Prochlorococcus marinus XMU1419: one gene and its partner. The main gene of each other region encodes a partner of the protein of the gene in region 2 in a complex. Links are inferred from orthologs where the notes say so. Each region holds a gene or a part of one and is shown on either strand. Other genes may lie near its edges.

The links.
Region 1: the proteins of accC (region 2) and accD are in contact, whole or in part, in a solved structure (PDB 8UXZ), measured with the Escherichia coli proteins. The link is inferred for Prochlorococcus marinus XMU1419 from one-to-one orthologs.

Annotation. Positions count from the first base shown.
Region 1 is NZ_JAAORO010000002.1:116,124-119,057, forward strand. It holds accD (acetyl-CoA carboxylase, carboxyltransferase subunit beta), read right to left. Parts: upstream 1,942-2,934; coding sequence 1,060-1,941; downstream 1-1,059. Other genes in the region: HA151_RS04195 (Gfo/Idh/MocA family protein), read right to left, coding at 1-663; HA151_RS04200 (hypothetical protein), read right to left, coding at 666-1,058; HA151_RS04210 (phosphoribulokinase), read right to left, coding at 2,082-2,934.
Region 2 is NZ_JAAORO010000001.1:65,810-69,909, reverse strand. What follows is about bases 737-3,592. They hold accC (acetyl-CoA carboxylase biotin carboxylase subunit), read right to left. Parts: upstream 2,912-3,592; coding sequence 1,562-2,911; downstream 737-1,561. Other genes in these bases: HA151_RS00305 (glycosyl transferase), read left to right, coding at 3,258-3,592; HA151_RS00320 (YggT family protein), read left to right, coding at 1,238-1,543; psbX (photosystem II reaction center X protein), read right to left, coding at 963-1,148; HA151_RS00330 (Ycf66 family protein), read right to left, coding at 737-884. In the rest of the region: more of HA151_RS00330, read right to left, coding at 1-736; more of HA151_RS00305, read left to right, coding at 3,593-4,100. UniProt on the Escherichia coli protein: This protein is a component of the acetyl coenzyme A carboxylase complex; first, biotin carboxylase catalyzes the carboxylation of the carrier protein and then the transcarboxylase transfers the carboxyl group to form malonyl-CoA.

The DNA.
Region 1 (2,934 bases), on a different replicon or contig from region 2:
TAAATCAGATGAATTAGGTAAAGGTCTTTTTTTGATTGATGTAGCTAACTTACCAGATACATTTATTGATTCTCCAAAAAACCAATTCAACATATCGAATGCATGAGTACCTAGGGCGCCAATAACTCCTCCACCTTTTTCTTCCAATGAATACCAATTCCAGGACCTTTTGGGATCGGATCTACTGCCCATTAACCAATCTAATTTGACTAAATATATATCTCCTAAGATATTTTCATCAATAAGTTTTTTTGTCTGAAGGAAAAGAGGTACTGCTCTATATTCAAAATCAACACATACGCTTAAATTATTAATCAAAGATATTCTCTGAAGCTCTTCAATTTCTGAGGAGGATATTGAAACGGGTTTTTCTAGGAGCAAATTTTTATTATTCTCAAGAGCTTGTTTTGCTAACTTAAATCTTGATTCAGGGGGGGTGGCAATAATAATTCCATCAATCTTTGGGGATTTAACTAAGTCTTCCCAATTATGAAAAAAATCTAAGCCCGTTTCTTTTTCTAATATCGATTTTTGCTTTTTCTCGTAATGATAAATAGCTACAGGAGTTAAGTGATCAGATTCTTTTAATGCCTCTAAATGAACTTTTTTCCCAAACCCTAGTCCAGCGATTGCTATTTTTAATTTTTTATTTTTAATATTCATTCTTATCTATTAATAAACTCTGAACAGCTATTTTCAATAACAACATCTATAAGTTCATCATTATTAGAAGTTTGCCATTTTGAATTGAATTGAGGAATTCCATTTATTGATGTATCTTTGAACTTTTTTTCATTGCAATTAATTCTCATTACATAAAGTGATAACTCTCCATCTTCATCAGAATTAGTTGGATTCTTAAAGAACTTTGTTAATACACTTATTTCACCATTTGGCAGCGACTTAATACTCCCTTTATCAAGCCATTCTTTCCCATCATCATTCTCTTTAAGGAGAACCCAATCAACATTTCCTATGGCATATGAATAGGAAGCAAAGTTTAAAATAAAGAGTAGAAGGCTTAAAGAAAAATAAAATAAATTAGAAATTATTCTCATTTTATATATTTGATTCTGCAAGTTCTTTTACACCATGAATTTTTAAAATTTTAGTCAGAGTATCCTTGAGATCTTTCCTTTTCACTATTACATCAACAAAACCATGCTCAAGTAGATATTCAGCTGTTTGAAAATTATCGGGTAATTTTTCTCTTAATGTTTGTTCTATAACCCTTCTTCCAGCAAATCCAATAAGTGCTTTAGGTTCCGCCAAAATTAAATCACCTAACATCGCAAAGCTGGCTGTTACCCCTCCAGTAGTTGGATGAGTTAACAAGGGCATATATAGAAGATTTTTCTCTTTATGTTTTTTTAGTGCTCCAGATATTTTTGCCATTTGCATGAGACTTAACATACCTTCTTGCATCCTTGCTCCTCCTGATGCGCAAACAATAAGAATTGGGTAATTTTCTAAAGTTGCTCTCTCAATTATCCTTGTAATTTTTTCACCAACTACTGAACCCATGGATCCTCCCATAAATCTAAAATCCATAACAGCTAATGCTAAAGGCATTGAATTCACAGAACAGATACCTGTTACGACTCCATCTCTTAAACCTGTACCTGCTTGACTTTCTTTAATTCGATCAGCATACGCTCTTCTATCTTTAAAACCCAAAGGATCTGTAGGACTTAGTGAACTATCAAATTCTTTGAATGAATTTTTATCAGCAATTATATTTATCCTTTCATCGCTATTAATCCTATTGTGGTGTCCACAATTACTACAAACATTGAAATTTGAAATTAGGTCTTTTCTATAGGCTACTTGCGAACACTCTGAACATTTAACCCATAAACCATCTCCCTCGTCAGTATCTTGGGAAACTTTCCCAACAAATTGATCTTTACGCCTTGCGGCAAACCAGTCGATTAATGACACAACTTTTCCTGTTTTTTCTATTTAAATCTAAGTAAGGTACTTTTATCAAGAAAGATATATAAAAATTTGAGATCCTCTAGATTAAAAACTTCTCAAAGTTAAAAATATAATGATTTGAATTGATAATCTAAAATTAATTATTATTTATTTTTCTCCTCAATCATTTTATGAATTATTGGAGTGAGAATTAGTTCCATTGCGAAACCCATTTTCCCTCCATTTACAACGATACTTGTTGGACTTGACATAAATGAATCGTTAATCATTCCAAGCAAGTATTGAAAATCAATCCCCCATTTCTCTCTTGCCCCTTTTCTGAAATGTATGATCACAAAGCTCTCATCAGGAGTTGGGATATTTCTGCATATGAAAGGATTAGAAGTGTCAATTGTGGGAATTCTTTGGAAATTAATATCGGTTTTGCTGAATTGTGGGCAAATGTGATTTATATAATCAGGCATTCTTCTCAATATAGTGTCCACAATGGTTTCCGCTGAGTAACCTCTTTCTGCGTTATCTCTATGGATTTTTTGAATCCACTCTAAATTTGTTATCGGAACAACACCAACAAGTAAATCAGCATAAGATGCCACATTGTATCCATCACCTTCTACCCCGCCATGCAAACCTTCATAAAAAAGTACGTCTGTACCTTCAGGAATATCTTCCCATGGAGTAAATTGTCCAGGTTCCAAGGATGTCCCAAGTCTTGTATTATGCTCTTCTGCTTCTTCAAGACTATGTAGATAATATCTTTTCTTTCCTCCTCCAGTTTCACCATAGATTTTAAAAAGTTCTTCTAACTTGTCAAAAAGATTAGCCTCTGGACCAAAATGAGAGAAATTTTCACCTTTTGAAAGAGCGTCCGCCATAGCTTTTTTCATAGGCATTCTCTCAAATCTGTGGTAACTATCACCTTCTACAACTGCGGGAACAATATCTTCTCTGGCAAAAATATGCTCAAAGGCTCTTTTTACGGTACTTGTTCCTGCT
Region 2 (4,100 bases):
ATTCCAACATTATATCTACTATTTTGATTTTTTGTACTTGATCTAGGTGAAGAACTTACTCTGCGGGTCTCGCGTGGTTTTTTGGCTTGATTAGCATCTTTAAATGATGCATCTTCTACTTCAGCTGTTGAAGTTTGCTGCCTAATAGGTGATCTAGTAGGTTTCTTTCTTACTGGAGAAGAACCATCAGGACTAGAGATATTATCTTTTCTAGAAACTGTACGATTCATTCTGGGTCTAGACCCTGTTTTAACTTCATCGCGAGATAAATTTCTTCTCTCACCAAAGTTATTTGTTTCTGGTTGTTTACTATTTCTATCTTCAGAAGTCTGTCTTCTCCTTCTTATAGGTTCGTCATTTTCAAACTGACTTATTTCCCTTGTAGATGGCCTACTTCTACTTGCTGCAGCAGAGGGTATGGCTCTTGAAACATTCCTCCTACGAGATCTCCCCTCCATATAGTCTTCTTCAAATTCATCTTCTTGAGGTTTAAATCTTCTGGATTGTCTCTCAGGTTCTTCAAACCTATCGTAATCGTCATTAAATCGGCCTCTAGAATTTCTGGGACCATCAGAAATAGGATCATCGTCAAAATAAGATGACCTTCTAGCTTGATCAGTAGCAACTCCCCTCAATCGCACACTTTCATATGCGAAAAAAACTGTAGTTCCTGCAAGTAAAAACTGACCAAACTGAAGGATAGGATCTAACCTCCAGCCTTGAAAAAATAATATTCCTCCACACAAAAGTCCAATTGCTGCGAAGAAAACATCATAATCCCTGGCCAAGGCAGGCTTAAAGGACCTCAAAAAATAAAGGCCTCCCCCACATACCGCGAGAACTATACCAACAATACTGGCCCAATTGAGACTAGCATTGACCACATTCTTTCTCCAAAAAATTATTTTTTAAAGGGTTACTTATATCCCCTATATATAGTGTACTTAAAACTTCTACAAAAACTAGCGTCTTCCAGTAGAAGTACGATCGAGGGAATCTTTCTGGCTGACAAAAATCAAAAATGCAGTGGCTGGTATAACGATAAGTAAGGCAGCAGCAATAAAACTACCTATCATTCCGACTGCGGAATTATTTGCAACTTCAGCAGAAAAATCTGCGGCTAATAATAAATTCGAAATTTGAAACACTTTTTAAATATTAAATTCTCAATTTATAATACGAATTAAATACGTTTCAATGGGTTATTTATTAAGATGAGTTAAATAATTGTGATTTCTTGCTTGTAAACTCTCTTCAAATTTTAGATATTAGTTTAGGAATTTCTCTTTCATATCTAACTATAGTTTTTCTAATAAGATTAATACTTAGTTGGTACCCAAAAATTGATTTAAGTAAAGGGATATGGTTATTAGTTTCAATACCATCAAGCTCTATTCTTAATTTAACAAGAAAACTAATTCCTCCTATTGGAGGCGTTGATGTTGGACCCGTAATTTGGATCGGAGTTATAAGCTTTTTAAGAGAAATTTTAGTCGGTCAGCAAGGGCTTATAAAACTTGCATTGCATACACATATTTCATAGGAATCATTTAATTTTTTCTCAGTAATTTGGCAATAATTCTTCTTCTACATATTTAGTATGTATCTTACCCTGCTTAAATTTAGATTTATTCAGTAAGGTTAGATGAAAGTTAATTGTTGTGGGAATACCAGTTATTGCACATTCATTTAAAGCCCTATTCATACGTTTAATTGCAGTATTACGATCCTTTCCCCAAACTATTAATTTACCAATTAATGAGTCATAAAAAGGAGGAATTTCATAGCCTGTATAGACATGACTATCCACCCTTACACCAGGGCCACCAGGAGGAAGCCACCCAGTTATTTTTCCAGGTGAAGGTCGGAAATTGTGTGAAGGATCTTCAGCATTGATTCTACATTCAATAGCATGACCATTTAAATGGATATCATCCTGGTTAAATTCCAAATTTGCTCCACTTGCGATTTTAATTTGCTCAGCTATTAAATCAACCCCTGTAACCATTTCAGTAACAGGATGTTCAACTTGAATCCTAGTATTCATCTCCATAAAATAAAAATTATTATCATCATCAACTAAAAATTCAACTGTCCCGGCTCCTTCGTAGCCGATACTTTTTGCAGCAGCAATAGCTGCATTCCCCATTTTTTTTCTTAGCTCAGTATTAATTGCAGGACTAGGAGACTCTTCTAGCAACTTTTGATGTCTTCTTTGCACTGAACAATCTCGCTCTCCTAAATGAACAACATTACCTGACCTGTCGGCCAAGATTTGAATTTCTACATGTCTTGGCTTCTTTATAAATTTCTCCATATATAAACCATCATTACCAAAAGCTGCTTCTGCTTCGCCTTGAGCTGCTTTAAACATTTTTTCTAGATTATCAGATTTTTCAACCAACCGCATACCTCTTCCCCCTCCTCCAGCAGTGGCTTTAATGATTACCGGATAGCCAATATCATCTGCCAATTTATAAGCCTCATCTACATTTGATAACAAGCCTTTACTACCAGGTACTGTTGGAACTCCAACTGCTTCCATAGTTTCTTTAGCTGTAGATTTATCTCCCATTGATCTAATAGCTTTAGGAGATGGGCCAATAAAAACTATGCCATGATCGTTACACATCTCAGCAAATTTATCATTTTCCGCAAGAAATCCATAACCAGGATGAATAGCATCAACTCCTCTTGATGTTGCAGCAGCAAGTATATTTGGAATATTTAAATAACTCTTATTACTTAATGAATCTCCTACGCAAACCGCCTCATCAGCAAGCTGAACATGTAATGCTTTTTTATCTACAGTGCTAAAAACCGCAACGGTTGCAATACCTAGTTCTCTACAACTTCTGACAATTCGTAAAGCTATTTCTCCACGATTAGCAATTAAAACTTTTTCAACCATTATGAAAATAAAATTGAAGAAATGAAATGACTTAAAATAAAAAATTATTTGCCAAAGTATTCAACAAAATTTTTTAGTGATCAGAGGACATTTTTTACAATACAACCTAAAACGTTATATATGTATAAATATTTGTTTTATGCAATAGAAAAATTATTCATCATATTCAAAAAAACTCTTTTCGTACTACATGCTTAATTCAGCCAATAATGTATGATATTTTTAAGGTTTAAGCATCCCCAGGCTGCTGAAAACCCTTTGCGGACGTGGCGGAATTGGTAGACGCGCACGTCTAAGGAGCGTGTGGCTTAGGCCTTGCGAGTTCAAGTCTCGCCGTCCGCATTTAATGTATTATGGTTTAACTGCAATGAAAAAAGAATCAGTTGCAGTAGTTATAATTTCCAATGGTCCTGGTGAATTAACTACATGGGTAAATCCTGTAGTGGATGAGCTTAACAAAATAAATCAATCATTATTTGAGGACGATAAACTAGACATCATTCTTAGGTTGGTCCTTGTTCCTTGCCCAAACGCCACTGGTAAAGAATTTTTAGTTGCAAATTCATGGAATAAATTCGAATTAATTACAAAACCCAAAAGTTTTTGGAAATTATTAATAAACCCACATTCCTTTGCGAGTTGGCCAAAAAAAGGAATAGTTATTTTCCTTGGCGGAGATCAATTTTGGAGCATTTTACTTGCTAAAAGATTAGGTTATTTAAATATCACATATGCTGAATGGATTTCACGATGGCCTCAATGGACAAACGAAATTGCTGCTATGAATAGAAAAGTAAAAGAGTTAATTCCTAAAAAACATAAAAATAAATGTCAAATTATTGGCGATTTGATGGCAGATATTAAATTTGATAGTGAAGTATCATTAAAAAATAAAGAAAAAAACTATATTGCATTATTGCCGGGTTCTAAAAAAGCAAAGCTCTCTGTTGGAATTCCTTTTTTTTTAGAAATTGCAGATCTTATATCTAAAGAAAGTAAAAATATAAATTTTATAATTCCTATTGCCCCAACCACTAATAAAGATGAATATTTATTTTTTCTAAGCGAGGGAAATCCAATTTCAAGATATTATTCATCAAAAATCAAAACTATTAAAAACATCAAAGACTCCTGTTTTGATTATGTTATTGAAACATCAAAAAATACAAAAATTTATCTAATTAAAAAA